DNA from 3 places in the Roseobacter sp. OBYS 0001 genome. Region 2 is predicted to be linked to each of the others. Evidence: riboswitches for the same ligand, from Rfam matches in the RefSeq annotation. Region 2 holds a riboswitch; each other region holds the start of a gene.
The links. Region 2 has a riboswitch for thiamine pyrophosphate ahead of thiD (bifunctional hydroxymethylpyrimidine kinase/phosphomethylpyrimidine kinase). Riboswitches for the same ligand answer to the same signal wherever they lie in the genome.

Region 1 (6,731 bases), on a different contig from region 2:
AGATGCCGGGTTTCGTCCATTCTGGAAAAGTCATTTTGGTTCCTCTGACGGAGAAAGCGCCGCCCCACTACTTCAATTTGATCTACTCAGGTCCGCTTTGCCCGCGCACCGTTTTTTAGTTGCGTTGGCCGATCATGATCGCCGCTCGTCCTGATCGTGACCATGAGGCGCAATACGCTGGCCTTGAACGATTTCCCTGACAATCTGCGCAAAAATCACCACCCTCAGCGAGGGGCGCGACAGTTAAATTTTCTTGATGCAGGAATGTCGTCTACTTTGGTAGGCAATATGCCTAAGCAGCAGATACAACAAACTTTTGTTTGATACGTATAACTTCCCAGTCCGAAAATGACAACCGGCCTTGTGTTGCCCGCTTTGGATTGATCGGTCATCTCCGCCTTGCGGAAAGTCGTCGCGATGGGCTCGACGTCAGCACAAAGAAAACGCTGTTTTCGGGTCTCCACACGGCCACGTCGCAGGTTCGGCGAACATCCTTTGTGGATGCTCCCTGCATGGCAGGATATTTTTGATCCGATTTGTGCATGTGTCAGAGGCAGTCGTGCCGCTTATCCTGAAGGCTGATGATTTGATCCCTGAAAAGCACAAATCGTCCTGCAGGCGTCGAGTTCAAAACCACGCAGCGCAATGAGCTCCCCCTCTCATTGCCGCAAGTGGCGATTACCGGACAGCGGGCAAACTGACTTCACCTATCTGAAGATCCTTGGTTGGGTTGTCTGACTTGGAATTACAGTGAGAGGGGTCATAGAGACCCCTCTCACCGCGTTCAGAATATGAACTCATCAAAGAATTCGGATCCACAGAACGATGTCACATCGGAAGAATCTGCCGCTGACGTGCTGAAGGCGATGCTTTGCGTTTCGCCATTCATGCTGACGGTTCCGAACAGCTCTACGTCACCTTCCATGGCCAAGACCTCGACGGTCAGGCCGCTCTCTGAACTGGCGACCGATCTGATACTGGCGCTGCTGATCGTTGACCCGGATTCCGTTCGCACGTTGGGGCCAAAGTCAAAGACGAAATTATCGGAGCTGAGTTCCATACCGCCCGCATCGTCGCACACGACCGTGCCTTCATCGAGGACTCTGGAAACGATGGGCACTTCTGTACCGGGGATGGCGATGGTTCCTGAATCCGCATCTTCTGCAGTTACATCATCGACTGTTGCTGATCCTCCAGCACTGAAATTCCCTTCGCCTTGCACATCCACCGATGGACCATCCGTGTCGCTGGCAACTGACGTGACTTCGACACTGCTTCTGGTGGTTTGAGTGGTTGAGCTGCTCGTGCTCGTTTCTTCGACGTCTTCGTCTGTCTCTTGATTTGTGCTGAAACCTCGTGAAGCCATGAACTGTTCGATATCAAAGCCGGTTCCGGCAGTGATTTCTGGTTCCGCAGGGGGCGCTTGCTCGACTGTGGCAGGCACTTCTTCCACAACCGGGGCGTCTTGCGCGGATGCGATGACCGGATCAGTGGATTGTTCTGACACGAATTCTTCTGCGGTTATGTCATCGACTGTGGCCGAGCTACCGCCGCTGACGTTACCTTCGGTCTCAAGCTGGACCGATGGACCATCCGCTTGGCTGGCGACCGCAGTGGTTTCGATGCTGCTTCTGGTGGTTTGAGTGGTTGAGCTGCTCGTGCTCGTTTCTTCGACATCTTCGTCTGTCTCTTGATTTGTGCTGAAACCTCGTGAAGCTATGAACTGTTTGATATCAAAGCCGGTTCCGGCAGTGATTTCCGGTTCCGCCACTTCCGGTTCTGCAGGTGCTGTGTCTTCAACCACGGCAGGTGTTGGTTCAACCACGGTCAACGCGTCCGCGCTTGCATCGGGGAGTATGACGGTATTTGCGCTCGTTGTGCCAAAGTTCTGGGTGACAAATACCGCGTCCAGCGTCTGCCCGTCGTCAACAAAATCACCGGCCTCGATACCAATCCCGATTTCCTTGAAGTCCGGGTTCAAGAGGTTTGCGCGATGTTCAGGGCTGTTCATCAGGTTGGTGTGCAGCTGGGCAACTTCGTCTGACATGCCATTGTCACCGGCTTCGCTGACCCATGCTATGTTTTCGCCGGTTTTCCAGTTTCCTTCCAATTCATAGCCTGAAGCCTCGATGCGCTCACGCCAATTGGATCCGTCAGCACCCGTATGGCTAAAGCGATCATTGTCGAGCATCCATACGCTGTGGTCTTCACTGGCTTCATTGAGGTCTGCGTTGAATACTAAAGGATCGAGGCCGACTTCTGCACGGTCTGCATTTATCAAATCCAGCATCTGCTGCTCGTATTTGTTGGCTTGTGACATGACATTCTCCTTTGAGTGGTTTTTGGCATCATGTGGCTTTCGGACTGCATCCAAAACATGACCCGTGCACTCGGTATGCGGGAATCGCCGGTATCCCGAATCCACCATCCCACTTTGCGGAATGACCTCCAAAGGAGCGTCCGCCAACTGGCTAATTGGACGCAATAGCGTCCATTGTGGTTTGTCGAATTGGGGAAACTGACAGCAAAATTACGCCTATACGTCAGCGGCGCTAGAAACGCTGCAAGGTGCCCACGAAAACGGGGCTTATCTATCGTACGTTAGGCGAAATCATAGCCGACAGGTTGATGTTCAGGCAACCTGCACGCTCCGACCTCAGGGCGACTGAACGCATAACGCAACGCTGTCACACTTCTCTGTAGTGTCGGCAATTGGCAAAATACCACCGACAGCCAAAAACACAGAGTGCTTGTGTTTCCGAAGCGGAACTGAGCTTCGGAAACCGTGGCAACCGCAATCCCAAAATCCGAAATGCCAAAATTGCCCGATCGGCGCAATTCGTGAAATTCCCCGGATCAGACCGGTCCGTTGAACTCGGGCAAAGCTATCTAAGGGACATGCCAAGATGAAACCGAAAATGAACCTTATCGTCTGGGTGTTAATCTCCATCCCACCCGGTATCTATCTTTGGGTGAAGTTCTTTCAGCTGGTGTTCTCATTCCTTTGGAGAAATCACTGATGGAAACCTTGGAAGGTCCATCGACAGAGGGTTTCTGGCCGCGAGCTTGCCGGGTCCCCGCGTGTTGTAGCGCAGACACTGCTCCACCTAGAGGAGGGATACAGCCATTTGCAGTTGACGTGATAAAGCTGCCAACGGTCCATCAATGTCTTCGGACAAACGGTATGAATTAGATGCTGTGTTTGCTGCTGCCCCCGACGGAGACAGGACTTTCCTGAGATTAGCAAAAGAGGCCACACAAGAGGTCGCGTCCAGTCGTCTTAACCATAGCGAAAGGAACGATCATCATGGTTGAGAATATCCGACGTAACGGTGAGCATGTTTTCGATGAGTTTCTAGCCGGTGATGCAGATGTTAGCACACGCCCAAAAGACATAAGTGACAAAAACCATTGTTTTCACATCAGGGGCGGTCGAGGCGGCGAGGCGCACGTGCCGTTTCTAAGCGCTCCTGCCGAAAAACGGAACAGTATCCGGCGCGGTGTGTTTTCGTTCATATGCCGGGCTGCTTGCCTCGTCGCAGCAGGGGCAATCGCGCTGAGAGCATTTCAATAAACCGAGCTTGTTCCGAGCCGCTGCGTTTTCAGGTTTTGAAATGTTATCAGACCTGTAGCATATGCATTTTCCTTAAGATCTCTCACAAGTTTATGGCCGACTTTACTGTCGATATGACCAAAATTCCGACAAGACAGACATAACAGAAATACTTCGGAGGACCGGGAAAAAACAGGTAGCCACAAGAACCGATGATCAGACACGATTGCAAAATCACATCGCTCAAGCTTCCCCAGTAAATCTTTGGCTTTGACAAGTTGCGTCTGATCCAGCTGCGGTTTGCCCACCGCTAACCCTGCATACTGAAGAACCTTCAAAAGGAAGCGACAACAATCAGCGGCCATCATTTGATCACATCGTTCAGAGCAATTAAAAATGCTGTCATCGACCAACTCAGCTGACACGGTCGTTTCTTGTTGAAAAATACGTGTTCTTATCGACTTCAAATCGATGCTCTGGGAGATAACCGGTGTGAGCTGCTCGATTTCTTTCTTTGGCTCAACTTTCGAATTCAACCTTTGCTCGACTCTCGATGTGAGCACATATTGGCGCCCATTCAGCCTGAGCCTTATCCACCCACCGTCTTCCAGCCTTTTTAATCCGCGAAAGGTAGCGGATCGACTGATGTCCGTCTTTTGAGCGAGTTCATCCAAGGTAATCGGGCCGTGTTTCGCCACAGTTTCCAAGATTTCGAATATCCTAGTTTGCAACGATCCTGCTCCACAGACTGGTATCCCAGTTTCTTATCATTGTTGATTCCTGCTATCCAACTCGCAATTCCGATAAGCGAAACGGTGCTGTTTGGTGCGGTGATTTTAAATGCGCTTTGGCTTCAATTATTTGAATTCACATTGTAAATTGACCGAATAATTCATATTCTGCGTCTGGTTTTGCCGCCCGCTTCAAAAGTGGCAGAGATCACTGGAGACGCTCGGGAAACGTGTGATTTGTTACCTTCATGGTCTATTCCGACCCGAACCAAGAAATGCTTTTTGAAGCTCTCCAAGGAGAGGGCTCGTAAGCGACTGTGATAGAGTGCCGGGATACATTCGTGTCGATTTTGGTGGAATATAAAGGCCAGTCGCAGCTCTTTGTTGTGCAGGTCAGTAAACCAGCTATTCTTGCGAGCAGTACTCAATTCATGCACTTTCGGGCGTCTTTCTTGACGACAAAAGGTGAACAGGAAAGCCGATTTCATGCTCTGTGTCCTCCCTCCGCCAGCATTATCTGGTTCAGGTTCTAAGGGTACATCTCAGCTGCAAAGCGCCCCCGGTAAATCTCGAATAGGAGCTTCCATCAGACGGGTCAAATGGTTTGGCACCTCCTCGAACTTTTGAGCGGTCCGCTGCCATTTCGAGCCTTCCGCAAACGTCCGCTCAGCCAAAGCCTACGAAAGATATTGTGGTGCTTGCACACATGCGTGATCGGTTCGATCTGTCTTTGGGGAGCTATGGTCACCGCCGAGGGGACGCATTTGTTACCCGGCAGTCGGTTGCACAGCAATCTGCCGAGAGGGCACCACTCCAACTGCGGCGGCCAATACTGTTTTCACGATTGTCAGAAAACCTTGCGCCCGAACGGCTGCTACAATCCGCGTAGGCACCGCTCAGAAGCCGGCTGGAAAAGCCCCTTGGCCTTCGAAGCAAAGGCTGCATAAATGGTTAATAGGAGCGGCACGAAAGCGGGACAGATCAACTGAATAATACTTCCGCACATAAACTGAGAAATTTTTAGTCCATATTTTGGTTACATCGTTCACAGGTAAAGGAGTTATCAATAACGTGTTTTCAAACGATAGAATATCGCTGAAGGGGTAAGTTTTGATTAGCCCATGTATTGCAGTCCAAGAGGGAGTCGCAACGAACCGTAAAGATGTAGAAGTTGTTGTTTGGCGCGATTACATCTGCCGTCACGGCCTTCATCTGAGGCTTTGGATAAATAATCATGAGTTGGAGCATCCCGAAAAGACTTACTCAGTTTTGCTTTCCATTTAGGGCAGCTGAGCAGGATTGAGAGAACTCTACATTTAAATGAGCGTCGCGTCGGGGGCAGGATCAACTTGAATTCACCTTTCACTGACGAACAACTGCCCATGCTTAAGGTTATTGCGCATGGGCATATAATTTTGGGAGCAGCACCTCATGCGCGCCGCTTGCAGAATAGTGGGTTTGTCGCCGTCCGGGCGGCCGCGGGTTCATATCTTTGGGCCCTGCGGCCGTCCGTTTAGGGGCAACCGTCTGGGATTTCTGATCGCGGCACGCGCAAAAGGCAACGCCGGGGTATGCAGCAATGAAGATCCAAACATGGGGATCGGTGGTATACTCCTGATACATAAAATGAATGCCGCTTGTATTTTACCGACGCGCCCCTCTGAAAATGGGGAATTACGACACAAAGCCTCCTTAATAAAATCGGTCCAAAGCCGCTGTTCGACGTTGGTTCTCGATTCTGCGCTCGATGCCCGCATCGCTGCCGCTCGCTGTGCCGGAGTGATTTGATATTGGCAAGTTCGGGCGGGTATGTCCTCTTTGTACTGCTGTTCTTAACGACCTTGCATTTCATTTCGCGTGATCATTGGGAGATCGAACACCCATGTATGCGAAGACCGGCACCAAACCTGTTGTTTCGGCGCGAGCAGATGGCGTTGGCGTGCAGTTCCGACCCTGAGGCCAAAGAACGTGCCGGGCTCGTCCGGCGTCTGTGTATGTATGCGCGTTCCGCAATCACCGCAAAAGCTTAAACACCTGCGGCGACCGCTGTCAGCGACTGTTTCGAATACCTTGAGCCTGCCACTTGTCAGTTCGAATTGACCATCATCGATATGCACGACCCATCCGAACGCGGTGCCCGAGTTGATCTGGCAATTCTCGCAGTGGCAGATCGCGCAGCGCTCGGGGTCTACAACAGCCTGATACGTAATAGCCCCACAAAGGCATCCTCCGTCCACGTTCATTTGGTCTCTCCAAAATGCAGCGTTAAACTACGCTTCACCCTGCATCTCACCCTTGGGAAGGTCAAACTGGTGCGGATCGATCCAAAGCTGCCTTTTAGCGGAATCCTCAATTTCTGCGATCGCAGCCCGGAGCCGTGAACTTTGCCGACATTCGTCGCACTTACATCAATATCCGCTTCTTTACGCCGATCAACAAAAGGTGCT
Region 2 (6,731 bases):
GTCTGCGGTGCGCACACATTTTTACGAAGAACTTGCGTCGGAGTGCGGCACGGCATGTTCATGCTTGGGCCACGTCCACACGGTCCAGAGGATCCCAACAATGGCTGCCAGCTCGATGACGAAGGGAAAGGTGTCATCCATGTCGGTGGGGGGGCGAGGAAAGGAGAGTACCCGTCGTGACAATCGCTGCAAGAAAGGTGACAGGACGACCGACCCTGCGGGGTAGCGGGAGAGAAGAGAGCACCATCGCAATCGGCACTTGGACGAGGAAACCGCCCAGAAGCAGCAGCCCTTCGGCGATCTCGATGCCGTTGTAGAGGCCTGTCAGCAGCATCTCGATATGGGACGCGAGGACAAACTGGTGAGTGGCGCGAAAGATGATGTTGACCAGTATGAACAGTCACAGGACCGAGAGACGAAAATGGAGTTTGAGCTGCTTCATTTCGGTGTCTTCTTTCTTTGTTTTGGGAGTTTTCCGGTATTTGGCCGGCAGCACGGTCGGGTTCAAATCACGGCGTCGGATATGCGCGCCGCAAAGGTGCGGCGGATTAGAAGTTCCGCAATCGCAAGGTTGATGGTCCACGCCCCAACCATCAGGAGGTCTCGTGAAAACCCCTGCAGTTCGGTGTCAAAGAGGGCCATCGCGCACAGAAAGAGCGCAGTCTGCGTTGAGGCGCCCTGGCCGATGGCATAGGCGCGCAACATCGCAGTGCGGTGCGCGGCGACTTTTCGCGACCAGATTGCAACGATCGCCCATGCGATAAAGGCGACCATCGCGAGGCTGAGCGTGACCCTTGCCGCGTAAAGCAGTGGTCCCTGCAGGGCGTCGGGAAATGCATAGGCCACGGTCATCCAGAGACCGGTGAGTGCGCTGATGCACCCCGCTGCTGCCACGATCCGCCCGAGCATCCTGTGCAGGGCAGGGCGATAGCGCCTCAGGCTCGGCAGGAACTGAACAGCCCCCACAAGGCAGAAGACTGAACTGCCGAGGATATGCAATGTGATCGGGAGGGGATCGATCACCGCACGCGGGTTAGACGGGATGATCGCCGGAGCGCCGAGAAGTTCCGGAAGCCGGATCAGACCGACGACTGCCGGGATGAAAGAGTAGAGGAACACGAGGGTAAGGAACGCCCATTCGCGACGGCTGATAAAGTGCATGCTTCGGTCTCTCAGAATAAGGTGTCGGTCTGCCTCAGGCGGGCTTGCGCGCGACGATAAAGGGGCTCAGTCGGTTCTTTCCGAAGTACCGCGTCTGCTCGATTTCGAACCCGGCCCGGATCAGGTGCCGCGTCAACTCAGCGCTGCTCAAGATGATCACATTAGGCGCGATCCGCACGGCCATGAGCACGCGAACCATGGCGCGCATCCAGCGCGGCGCGTCCTTCAGGCAAACCGTTTTTGAAATGAAGTGACCGCCGGTTTTCATTTGGTGGAATACTGCATCCAGCACGGTGGGTATGTCATCCACCAGATGCAGCAGGCTGAACGCGCGAATGATCTCGAACGGTTGGCCAGGAATGTGCTGCGCCGCCTCCGCCTGAAGGAATTCCGGTTTTCCCGCGCCATCTCCGCCTGATCGTGATCGGGCGACCCGGATCATCTCGGCAGAGAGGTCGGTTGCGGTCACATGAGCGACGACAGGCGCGATCTTGCTCGCCGTGGCGCCTGTCCCGCAGCCGATTTCAAGAACCCGATCGGTCGCTTGAAGAAGCGCGGTGACGCATTCCAGCTTTTCTTTGAAGGCGGAGACATCAGCGATGGGCTTATTCGCGTACTTGGGCGCATGCCGGTCCCAGAAGGCTTCGGCAGTCATGTCGGAATCCATTGCGTGTTGCACTTCAGGTTTGAAGCAGCGCGGATGCGCCAGTCAGAAAAACTGCGAAGTACATTGTGTCGCTTTCAATGGCTAAGACCGGGTTGATCTCGTTTCGCAGTCGGTATCATCCATGCGCTCGTGAAAGGTCGATTGCCTAAATTCGTCCACCTGCTATACGCTGATGGATGAACTGGCAGGCTATCTCCTTCGATTGGAATCAGGTGCGCGCCTTCCTCGCGGCAGCTGAGGAGGGCTCGTTCAGCGGCGCGGCGCGCGTGTTGAAGACAACGCAGCCGACGATAGGACGGCAGATCGGTGCATTGGAGGAGGCACTTGGCGTGACGCTGGTGGAGCGCAGCGTCCGTGGTCTTACCTTGACGGAAGCAGGGCGCGACCTGATTGAGCACACGCGTACCATGGGTGAGGCTGCGACGCTCATCTCGATGGTGGCCGACGGTAAATCACAGGAAGTCTCGGGTGAAGTTACTGTAACGGGCACAGACCTCTTGTCCGCAGCAATCCTGCCCGGCGCACTCAAGCCGTTGCGACAGACGGCGCCCGGCATCCGCGTCCGCATCCATGCATCAAGCGAGATGCAGAATTTGACACAGCGCGAGGCGGACATCGCGATACGCCACGTCCGCCCAGATCAGCCGGACCTGATTGCACGGCATTTGGGCGACTTTCGCGCCAATCTCTATGCCGCGACTGACTATCTCGATCGCGCAGGTCGCCCGCATACGCCGCGTGATGTGGCGACCCTCGATTTCGTCGGAAATGCTGATCCTGAGCGCCTGATGGCCCCGCTGCATAACATGGGCGTGCCCGTTCGCGCAGAGAGCTTTGTGATGTCGAGCGAGAGCGGTGTCGTCGCATGGGAACTGGTAAAAGCGGGCTATGGCGTCTCGATGCAGCCCGAAACGTTAGGTGAGGCTGAACCGGGCTTAGAAAAGGTCTTGTCGGATTTCCCCTCGCTTGAGTTTCCAATCTGGCTGGTTACCCATCGGGAGTTACAGACCAGCCGCCGTATCCGGATCGTATTCGACCTGCTGGCTCGGGGTCTCACGGACGTTGCGAAGCGCCGAGGTAGCGGCGATTGACAGGTGTAAATGCGCCGAACCCGGAGCAAGTGAGGTCGCATGGCAGTAATTAAAGCTACGCTTGCGAGAGTTCGTTTTGTGCGATGAGTGCACGTTAATGTTGGAAATGCTGCGCAATCGATCAACGCCGCTCCGGGGAAGCTGCAATACGGCAACGGTTCTCGCGATGAACGGCTGGTTGGGGCCGTTCTCAAAGGCCCTTCATCATTGCGTATCGTCGATGCTGCGAAGGTGCCGACGACAGGTTTGAGCTCGCAGCCGACATGCTAGAGTTGTACTGGGCGTGTTTGTAGCGTGAAAAATTCTGCATGCACGAAAAGATCTGCGTTGCGAGGCAGTGCAAAAAGCGGTCATCCGTGTCAGCTTTAGGAAACCGTTTGGCGTCGCGTGACAGAACATGGACGGTCGCGGCCCTTTCTCTTTCGAAGCTCAATTTCGTAAACATTCAGAACAATTCTCCTGAGATCCTTTTAACCATTTGACGCTTCTGCGCGATCAACTTACACGTAGATCTATATCTGTTGGGGTGCCTTTAACCGGGCTGAGATGCACAAGCTGCGAACCCATTGAACCTGAACCGGTTAGGACCGGCGGAGGGAACAGCTCGCGGAACTCGCATCCGTGATGTCCTGCGCCCTTTAGCTTCCTGACCCTTAAACCGAGGGGCTATGACGTGGTAGCAAAGGCGTTAACGATTGCTGGCTCCGACTCTGGTGGTGGGGCTGGTATTCAGGCCGATCTCAAGGCTTTTTCCGCAATGGGTGTTTATGCTGCTTCTGTTGTGACGGCGGTTACCGCACAGAACACCAATGCTGTCACAGCCATTCATCCGATCCCGGATGAGGTCGTTGCTGCGCAGATCAAAGCCGTTCTGGATGATATCGATATTGACGTGGTCAAGATCGGAATGCTGGGCACACCGTCACTGATTGCAGCGGTGGCGGATGCGCTGGCGGGCTATGATGGGCCAGTTGTGCTTGATCCCGTGATGGTTGCTAAATCAGGCGATACTTTGCTGGCCGATAGCGCGATAAATGCGTTGAAATCTTCACTTTTCGGACGCGCGACCCTGCTTACACCCAACCTACCTGAAGCAGCTAAGCTGGTCGGCGAGGGCAGCACGCAGTCGCAGGCGTCCGCCCTTCTCGAACTTGGCGTCGGTGCAGTTTTGATGAAAGGCGGACATGCCGACGCAGAGACCTGCACCGATCATCTTGTCTGGCAAACGGGAACGCAAGCCTTCTCGGCCCCACGAGTGAATACCCGCAACACCCACGGCACGGGATGTTCCTATTCCTCTGCAATCGCTGCGGGCCTGGCGCAGGGTATGGCGTTGAGTGATGCGGTATCGCGTGCGCACACCTGGCTACATCAAGCGATTTTGCGTGCCGATGAATTGCACGTCGGGCGGGGTCATGGGCCCGTTCATCACTTTCATGCGTTTTGGAAGTGAGCGGCCCATTCACCATTCTGGGCGGCGGCGTTTGCGGGTTGGCAGTGACGGCAGAATTGTCGTCACGCGGCGCGCAGGTCACGCTCATTGATCCCAAAGGCGCGCCGGGCGATCATGCCTGTTCTTGGTGGGCCGGCGGCATGCTGGCGCCCGATTGTGAAGGCGTGAGCGCAGAGCCCGAGATCGTGTGCCAAGGCCGCAAAGCTGCAAGGTGGTGGGAAAGCCAAGGCGGGATTGTACATCACGAGGGCACGCTCGTTGTCGCACTTAATCGCGATCAAAGCGATCTGGCAACTTTTGCGCGCCGCGCGCCGACCGCGACATCGCTGTCAAAAACGCAGATCGCTGAGTGCGAGCCGCTTCTGGCCGAACGCTATTCCAAGGCGCTGTTCTTGGCAGATGAGGGACATCTTGACCCTCGCGCGACACTGACCGCGCTGCATGCGCGGTTGGAGCAAAGAGGCGTGGGGTTTGGCGGTAACATCAAAGGTCAGGTGATTGACTGCCGCGGGCTTGCTGCGCGCGATACCCTCACAGATTTGCGCGGCGTGAAGGGCGAGATGCTTGTGGTCCGCTGCCCCGACGCGACGCTGTCGCGCCCCGTCCGACTGCTTCATCCGCGAGTCCCGCTGTATATCGTGCCGCGTGGTGACAGTGTCTTCATGTTGGGCGCAACCCAGATCGAAACCGGCGAACGCGGGCGCGCGACGCTGCGGTCTGTTATGGAATTGATGAATGCGGCCTACGCACTGCACCCCGCTTTTGGTGAGGCAGAGCTATTGGAAATTGGCGTTGATGCGCGCCCTGCCTTTCCAGACAACCAGCCGCGCATCCGGCGGATTGGTGATGTGATTTATGTAAACGGTCTGTTTCGGCACGGTTTTCTGCTTGCACCTGCATTGGCGCAGATGACCTCGGACCTGTTGCTAAAGGGCAAGATACCGGAGGTTTGGTATGAAGATCATCGTGAACGGTGAAGCACTTGAGACCGGCGCGCTCACACTGGCCGCGCTCTTGGATGCCCTGGGGAAGGGTGAGGCCAAAGTGGCCACCTCGCTTAACGAGACGTTCGTGTCCAAGCATCAGCGCGCAGAACATACTCTGCGAGAGGGGGACCGCGTCGAAATTGTGGCCCCTCGACAAGGAGGATAGAATGCCAACTTTCTACGGCACAGAAGTGACATCCCAGCTGATGCTGGGCACCGCGCAATACCCGTCGCCCGCAATTCTGGCGGATGCTTTTCGCCGCTCGGACGCAGGGATTGCCACGGTTTCAGTGCGGCGCGAGGCGGGTGGTGATCAGGCGGGGCAGGATTTCTGGGCGTTGATCCGGGATCTGGGTGTCGCCGTGCTTCCCAACACCGCAGGCTGTTATTCGGTGCGCGAGGCCGTGACCACTGCTCAGATGGCCCGCGATTTGTTCGACACCAACTGGATCAAGCTTGAGGTCATCGGCCACGCCGACACCTTGCAACCTGATCCCTTCGGTCTGGTCGAAGCAGCCGCACAACTGGCCGAGGACGGGTTTGAGGTGTTCCCTTATTGCACCGAAGATTTGGTGCTGTGCGAGCGGCTGGTTGAGGTCGGCTGCAAGGTTTTGATGCCATGGGGCGCGCCCATCGGCACCGGCTTGGGCCTGAATAATATCTACGGTCTGCGCAGCCTGCGCGCCCATTTTCCTGATACGCCACTGGTCGTGGATGCAGGTCTTGGACTGCCCTCCCATGCGGCCCAAGCGATGGAATTGGGCTATGACGCGGTTCTGTTGAATACAGCCGTTTCAAAAGCGGGTGATCCAGCGGCGATGGCGCGCGCCTTTGCTCTGGCGGTCGAAGCAGGCGCGCTGGCCGCCGGTGCTGATCCCATGGATGCACGCGACATGGCGGCGCCGTCCACGCCCGTCTTTGGAAAGGCCATGCTATGACGCTGCCCCGCTTTTACCCGATTTTTGATGATGTGGCCTGGCTGCGGCGCATGCTGCCCTTGGGGGTCAAGCTCGTGCAACTGCGCATCAAAGACCAGCCGCAAGATGCACTGCGCGCCCAACTGACCGAAAGCCGCGAGTTGTGCCGTGCCCATGGTGCACTGCTGGTGGTGAATGATCACTGGCAGCTGGCCATTGATCTGGGCTGCGACTGGGTACATTTGGGTCAGGAAGACCTTGATGCGGCCGATGTGGGGGCGATCCGTTCCGCCGGACTCAAGCTTGGGAATTCGACCCATGACAAAGCTGAACTGGCACGCGCGTTGGCGTTGAAACCAGACTATGTTGCATTGGGCCCGATCTATCCGACGATCCTGAAAAAGATGAAATGGCATCAGCAGGGCGTTGAGAAGCTCAGCGAATGGAGAAACCGTG
Region 3 (6,731 bases), on a different contig from region 2:
TCGTGCGCCGAGCACAAAGAAATCGCGCCCCCACCACAGAAACGACAGCGCCATCACAAGGATGGACAAGTGCACAAACAATTTGGAGGCGAACTCGATATGCCGGTTCTGGGTATGGGGCAACACATCAACGTCGAAATGGGTGCCGTCCCGAACGGCGATCATCGCACCGATCAGGATGATCCAGACAAAGCAGAAACGCGCGATCTCTTCCGTCCAGATGTAACGCGGTACCATTCCGGTGTACCGGCTCAGGATCTGCATCGTCACCGGAACGATCAGCGCGGCCATCAACAGAGTGATAAGGAACTTCAGAAGGCGATAATAGCCTTCGAGAAACATACGCATGGCGCGTCTCGTTTTGTCTGAGTGGTGGGCGGGTTCCGCGTCACGAGGACACGGAACCCGGATATAGATCAGTTTACAGCTTCAATCGCTTCTAGGACGTCAGTCGCGCCCAGTTCTTCGGCATATGACCGCTTCACAGGACCGGCGAGTTCCAAAAGCTTGTCGCGCTCCGTAAACTCATGGGTTTTGAGCAAGCCTGCAGATTCCATCGCCGACAGTTTTTCGCTGTCCTGACCGCTTTCAAGATCGCGGCCCAGCTTGCCACCAGCCTTGCCCGCTTCCATCACGCAGGCCTGTTCTTCTGGCGTCAGCCGCTCAAACGTCGCGTTTGAGAATGCAATTGGCCTGACGGTGATGGCATGCCGTGTCAGCGAAATCTCTGGACCAACCTCGTAGAACTTCATCTGTTCGATGCCTGCCGCCTCGTTCTCGGCCGCGTCGATTACGCCGGTCTGGATGGCGTTATAGACTTCGCTATAGGCGATGACCGAGGGGGCCGCCTTGATGGCTTCGAAGATACGGGTCTGGATCGGTGCTCCCATGACGCGCATTGGCAGCCCTTGGAGTTCTTCCATCGTGGTCACGGGCTTGTTCACGATCAGGTTGCGCGTGCCACCGCCCGCGTAGCCGATCAGCCGCACATCCGCCTGCTGCAGAACGTCCGCGGCGAGCGGAGCAAGAGCATCCTGTTCCATTACGGCATTCCAGTGATCCAGATCACGAAACAGGAACGGCATGTCCATCAAGGGCGCTTTCTGCGAGAAAGTCGACATATGCGATGGGCTGACAATGGCGTAATCCACCGCGATGCCCTGGCTCATGTTTTCAAAATAATCCTTCTCCAGCCCAAGCTCTGAATTCAGGTGCAGATCAAAGGTGAGCGAGCCACCGGAACATTCGCCCGCGACGCGCTCGAACTCCCGCAATGCTTTGGTAAAGGCGTGAGATTCGTCGAACTGCACAGCGCCCACAAGTTCGGTCGCCGACGTCGTCGTGGCCCCCGATGCCAATGCAATGCATGTTGCTACAGCCAAGTATTTCATACAATCCTCCCAGTTTTCTGGCGGCTACTAGACGGCCGCCCGGAGACTACAGTATGGTTTGAGTCTGACCGTATACGCAACAACTGTTTATTTACCAAAGTCCTTTGCAGCCGAAAGTAATCTGGACCTGCGAGGGTCTGTCAGGAGTCCCTTCATGTCGGAACATGCTTTGAGAATACCCGAGTTCAAAGGCAAACGCATTCTGATTACTGGCGCATCAACCGGCATCGGAGCGGCGCTGGCAGGGGCATTTGCATCACAAGGGGCACATGTCGGTGTGCATTACAATTCAAGCAGTGAAGCTGCGGAAACCGTGGCGCGCAACATAGAGGCTAAAGGCGGCACAGCGCATCTGATCCGAGCGGATGCGTCAGACAGTGCGGCGATGGGCGCTGCGGTTGAAGCCGCCTCAGCGGCGCTCGGCGGCCTTGACGGGCTCATCAACAATGCCGGTGGCATGGTCAGGCGGGTTGCCTACACCGATGTGACCGACACAGATTACGACGACATCATGGATTTAAACGCCCGTTCAATCCTTGTGGCCTCCAAGGCTGCCTTCCCCCATCTAAAGGTGAACGGCGGTTTCGTCATACATACATCCTCGATTGCAGCCAGAAACGGCGCGAGCAACGGTGCCGGGCTTTATGGCTCGTCAAAGGCATTCGTTTCAAACGTCACCCGGGGTATGGCCAAAGAATGGATCGCCCATGGTATCCGGGTGAACGCGGTCGCGCCCGGTGTGATTGATACGCCATTTCATGAACGCTACTCGACCGCAGCGCAGATGGACGCGATGCTGGCAACCATTCCGCAAGGGCGTTTGGGAAGCGCTAAGGACTGCGTAGGCGCATACCTCTTTCTGGCGTCAAATCGTCTGGCGGGATATATCATTGGCCAGACGATCGAAGTGAACGGCGGACAGCTTATGCCTTAACCGGCAGCGCAAAACCGCATGGGTGATGGATGCCGCTGCGTATGACGCGTTGAATCAGTTTGACGACCCGACCGAAAAAAATTAGCCGTTTATGCACCAGGGGCGCTGAAAAGCTGAGACGTACCCTTCGAACCTGAACCAGATAGTGCTGGCGGAGGGAGGTTGTATGTCTACTTGTGCTGCATACATCGCACCTCTTTTTGCTTGCAAAAAGAGGAAACACAATGGCCCCACATGACCTGCTGACTGCGCTGCGCAACCAGAATCCTTTGGTGCACTGCATAACGAACTACGTGGCGATGAATGTCGCGGCAAACGTCGTTTTGGCAGCGGGTGCATCACCCGCCATGGTCCATGCGCCCGAGGAAATCGCCGAATTTACACCTGTTTGCGGCGCGTTGACGATCAATATCGGAACACTGTCAGCGCCTTGGCAGGCCAGTATGGTGGCGGCGGCAACGGCGGCCAATGCGCAGAATATCCCGTGGGTTCTGGATCCTGTTGCGCACTTCATCTCCGATTATCGCAAACGTGCAGCGCAGCTTCTGGTCGCACAACGCCCTACGATCCTGCGCGGCAACGCATCTGAAATTCTGGCACTGGCCGGGGAAGCAGGGGCTGGGAAAGGGGCCGACAGCGGGGACAGCGTAGAGGCCGCTCAGGGGGCTGCCAAATCGCTTGCGACCCAGTTTGGGTCGGTCGTCGCGATCACCGGCCCCGTTGATTATCTGACCGATGGCACCCGCGAGGCGCAGGTTTCGGGCGGCTCGCCCCTGATGCCGCAGATTACCGCTCTGGGCTGCTCTCAGACCGCATTGATGGGCGCATATGCAGCCACAGGTCCGGCTTTCGACGCGGCGCTCGCCGCCCTTGCGCATTTCAAAGTCGCAGGCAGTGCCGCTGCAAAGCGCGCCGAGGGGCCGGGCAGCTTTCAGGTCCATTTCCTTGATGCACTTGCCAACACACAGCCCGCTGATTTGGCACAGGTCATCGGATGACGGGCCAGTTGAAAGATCACTTGCGGCTCTATCTGGTGACCGACCCGCAGCTTTGTGCGCAAACAGGCATCGTGGAGACCGTGCGCCGTGCGGTGGCGGGTGGGGTGACGATGGTGCAACTGCGCGCCAAACACGCCACCACCGCGCAGCGCATTGACCTCGCGATGGCGCTCAAGGCCGCCTTGCAGGGCCCCGGCGTTCCGCTCGTCATCAATGATGATGTTACTGCCGCAGTCGCCGCGGATGCAGATGGCGCGCATATCGGTCAGGGCGATATTGCGCCGGACAAAGCCCGCGCGATGCTCGGCCCCGACAGAATTCTGGGTCTGTCGTGCGAAACGCCGCAGACCGTGCGCGACGCGGACCCGGCCTATGTGGATTACCTTGGGCTGGGCCCTGTTTTTGGCACGGATACGAAAACCGACCACGCGCAGCCCACGGGTTTTGACGGACTGGCCGATCTGATCGCGCTGTCGTCTTTGCCGAATGTCGCGATTGGCGGCCTCAAGCCCGACCATATAGATGGTGTGCTTGCCAGCGGAGCGGATGGCATGGCCGTCGTTTCAGCCATCTGCGGTCAGGCCGACCCAAAGGCGGCGGCGCGCGCATTTCACTCCTTCAAACCGGAGCACAAAACATGATCCCAAACTTCCTGAGTATCGCAGGTTCTGACCCCTCCGGAGGCGCGGGGGTTCAGGCCGACATCAAGGCAATTTCAGCCAATGGTGCCTTTGCCATGGCGGCCATCACGGCGTTGACTGCACAGAATACGCAGGGCGTGACTGGTATTCATCCGGTTCCGCCCGCGTTCGTCCAAGCGCAGATCACAGCCATCTTTGCCGACATCCGCGTCGATGCGATCAAGGTCGGTATGATTGCCAATGCTGAGATCGCAGCCGCTGTGGCAGATGCGTTGCAGGGGCACAGCGACATCCCCATCGTGCTTGATCCGGTGATGATTGCCAAAGGGGGTGCCGCGCTGCTGGAGCCGGAGGCGGTGGATACCCTGCGCGCGTCCTTGTTGCCGATGGCAACCGTCCTGACGCCAAACCTGCCCGAAGCCGCTCATCTGCTTGGTATGGCCATCGCCACAACACGCGACGAGATGGCCGCGCAAGGCGCTGCACTTTGCGCCCTTGGTGCCAAGGCGGCACTGATCAAAGGCGGGCACCTTGACGAGCCTCACAGCCCTGATTGCCTTGTCACCGCAGAGGCCGTGACATGGTTTGACGCAAAGCGGGCCGACACATCAAACACCCATGGCACCGGCTGCACGCTGTCATCGGCCCTGGCCGCGCAATTGGCCAAAGGACTGCCCCCCGCCGCTGCCACAGCTGCCGCCAAATCCTATGTCGCACAGGTCATTGCGCATGCAGACGCCTTGTCCGTGGGTACCGGCCACGGGCCGACGCACCATTTCGCATCCCTTTACGCGCAATGAAAGTGAATGACCTATAAAGTCTTTACACTGTGACACCATCCTGCACTTCGTTGTTACCAGACAAAACGCGGGCCACCTTGCACAGATCAGCAACACCGCAAGAGATGGGGCCGCACTATGACCGGTTCTGTGTATGGGGAGACCTTTTCGCTCTGGCGTGCAGGATGCCCTGAACCCTGTCAGGCATATACCCACAATGATTTCGTGGAAGGGCTGCGAGATGGATCGCTGCCGCGCGCCGCGTTTCTGCATTACCTTGTTCAGGACTACGTGTTCCTCGTTCATTTCGCGCGGGCGTGGTCAAGTCTGAGACGCTGGATGAGATGAAGTATGGTGCCAGAACCGTTGTTGCCTTGGTCAATCACGAGATGGCCCTTCATGTGCAAACCTGCGCAGCCGAAGGCATTGATGAAGCAACGCTATATGCCGCCCGTGAAGAATTCGAGAACCTTGCCTATACCCGCTACGTCATGGACACGGGGCTGCAGGGGGATTTGCTTGATCTGTTGGCTGCACTCGCACCCTGTTTTTTCGGCTATGGCGAAATCGGAACACGACTGGCCGCAACAGCCGCCCCCGACACGCCCTATGGCGACTGGATCGGCACCTAAAGCGTCATGCGAAAAACCTGAATCACGTAACGCTGCCTGAAATCAAAGATTTCAACGCGTTACGTGATACTTGATGTTTCAGGCATTTCGTCAGACGCTCTATGCCGATGCTGGTTATCAGAAGGCTATGACTTCGGTGGGCGTCTTGATCGATGCGGCGGTGACACGCCGTTTGGGGCCTCATCCGAGTGCTTCGCCACGATGGCCACAGTTACAAGCCCGCTTTGCCACCGCCACCCGGCTGGAAATCGGTTTTTGGGATATGGGATTGCGCGGCGCATGAACAACGCACGCGCCCTTTGCCGAGCCATGCCGCCTGCCCTCGCGGGGCAGCTGGCAGTTGCGCAGATCGCCGGGTCCTGCGGGATCAGTCAGGCTGATCCGTCAAATCGGAGTCCAGCACGCTTTGCGCGGTGGCCTCGTCTATCACCAGATGGGTCGCGAGCTTCCCAAGCAAGGCAGCCCGGATGGCGGCTGTTTTATGCAGACCTCCGGCCACACAAATGCGACGCGGGATCGCGTGTAAATTCTCCAGCGTCGCGCCAATCAGCTGGTCATGCACCGGCGAGCGCACTTCATTGCCGTCGGCATCTATGAAAAGCCCCATGATGACGGCCAAAGCGCCGTCTGCCTCTACAGCGCTCAGCGTCTCAGCTTTATGCACATTATGGGTGGAAATTGTCGAACCCGCGCCCAATTCGCCGACACCGAACAAAGCGGTGGAGGCGTTGCGGATCACCTCGAATTGGGCCGCAATCGAGGGTTCCGCCATCAGGCTGGCTTTGACTTCGGCGTTGGAAACGACTGCAGGGGCAAGGATGTTGACGCATTTGGCGCGCAAGCGATTGGCCAACAGAGACGAGCACAGTTCGGGTGAAAAATCACTGGCCATACCGTCCGGGCTGGCCACCAGTTGGCATACCGTGATGTCATCCAACCGCGTATGCCCGGGCACGGATTGCGCAACGGCAGCGACGGTGCGCCCCCAGGCCACGGCAAGCGTTTCCCCGTCCTTCAGATTGCCAACCAGCATGATAGAGGCGGCACGGCCCAGCCTTTTCAAATCATCGGCGCCTTCCAGCGAGGGAATGATAAGGGCCTCTTGCAGACCAAAATGATCTGCCATCTGACGGGACAAGGCCACATGTGAGGCGACGGTCGTGTCAATTTCGATCTTAACGAGGCCGCGTTCTTTCGCCTCGGCCAACAGTTTGATGACAGTCACACGCGACGTGCCCAACCGGTCGGCGATTTCTTTCTGTGTCAGTTCATCAACATAATAGAGCCATGCCGCCCAAACAGCCGCATCGGAAAACTCAACTGGTTTTTTCAAACGTTTCATATGCGCAGTCAATT

Region 1: linked by a shared signal. The riboswitch ahead of K5Q35_RS18995 (MarR family transcriptional regulator) and the one ahead of thiD (bifunctional hydroxymethylpyrimidine kinase/phosphomethylpyrimidine kinase) in region 2 are both predicted to bind thiamine pyrophosphate.
Region 3: linked by a shared signal. The riboswitch ahead of thiM (hydroxyethylthiazole kinase) and the one ahead of thiD (bifunctional hydroxymethylpyrimidine kinase/phosphomethylpyrimidine kinase) in region 2 are both predicted to bind thiamine pyrophosphate.

The regions. Positions count from the first base shown of each region.
Region 1 is NZ_BPES01000013.1:78,813-85,543, forward strand. Features, by position in the region: gene K5Q35_RS18985 (hypothetical protein) at 1-34, opposite strand, end outside; gene K5Q35_RS18990 (CAP domain-containing protein) at 785-2,320, opposite strand; gene K5Q35_RS18995 (MarR family transcriptional regulator) at 3,568-4,284, opposite strand; TPP riboswitch at 4,767-4,855, opposite strand; gene K5Q35_RS19000 (GFA family protein) at 6,117-6,527, opposite strand.
Region 2 is NZ_BPES01000002.1:7,444-14,174, reverse strand. Features, by position in the region: gene K5Q35_RS22910 (hypothetical protein) at 134-340, opposite strand; gene K5Q35_RS05540 (DUF2306 domain-containing protein) at 505-1,161, opposite strand; gene K5Q35_RS05535 (class I SAM-dependent methyltransferase) at 1,196-1,816, opposite strand; gene K5Q35_RS05530 (LysR family transcriptional regulator) at 2,005-2,919, shown strand; TPP riboswitch at 3,432-3,535, shown strand; gene thiD (bifunctional hydroxymethylpyrimidine kinase/phosphomethylpyrimidine kinase) at 3,593-4,372, shown strand; gene K5Q35_RS05520 (FAD-dependent oxidoreductase) at 4,369-5,349, shown strand; gene thiS (sulfur carrier protein ThiS) at 5,327-5,524, shown strand; gene K5Q35_RS05510 (thiazole synthase) at 5,526-6,296, shown strand; gene K5Q35_RS05505 (thiamine phosphate synthase) at 6,293-6,731, shown strand, end outside.
Region 3 is NZ_BPES01000013.1:64,057-70,787, reverse strand. Features, by position in the region: gene K5Q35_RS18935 (TRAP transporter small permease) at 1-348, opposite strand, end outside; gene K5Q35_RS18930 (TRAP transporter substrate-binding protein) at 417-1,391, opposite strand; gene K5Q35_RS18925 (SDR family NAD(P)-dependent oxidoreductase) at 1,546-2,325, shown strand; TPP riboswitch at 2,414-2,503, shown strand; gene thiM (hydroxyethylthiazole kinase) at 2,550-3,323, shown strand; gene thiE (thiamine phosphate synthase) at 3,320-3,964, shown strand; gene thiD (bifunctional hydroxymethylpyrimidine kinase/phosphomethylpyrimidine kinase) at 3,961-4,764, shown strand; partial or broken gene K5Q35_RS22950 (TenA family protein) at 4,882-5,658, shown strand; gene K5Q35_RS18895 (sugar-binding transcriptional regulator) at 5,743-6,717, opposite strand.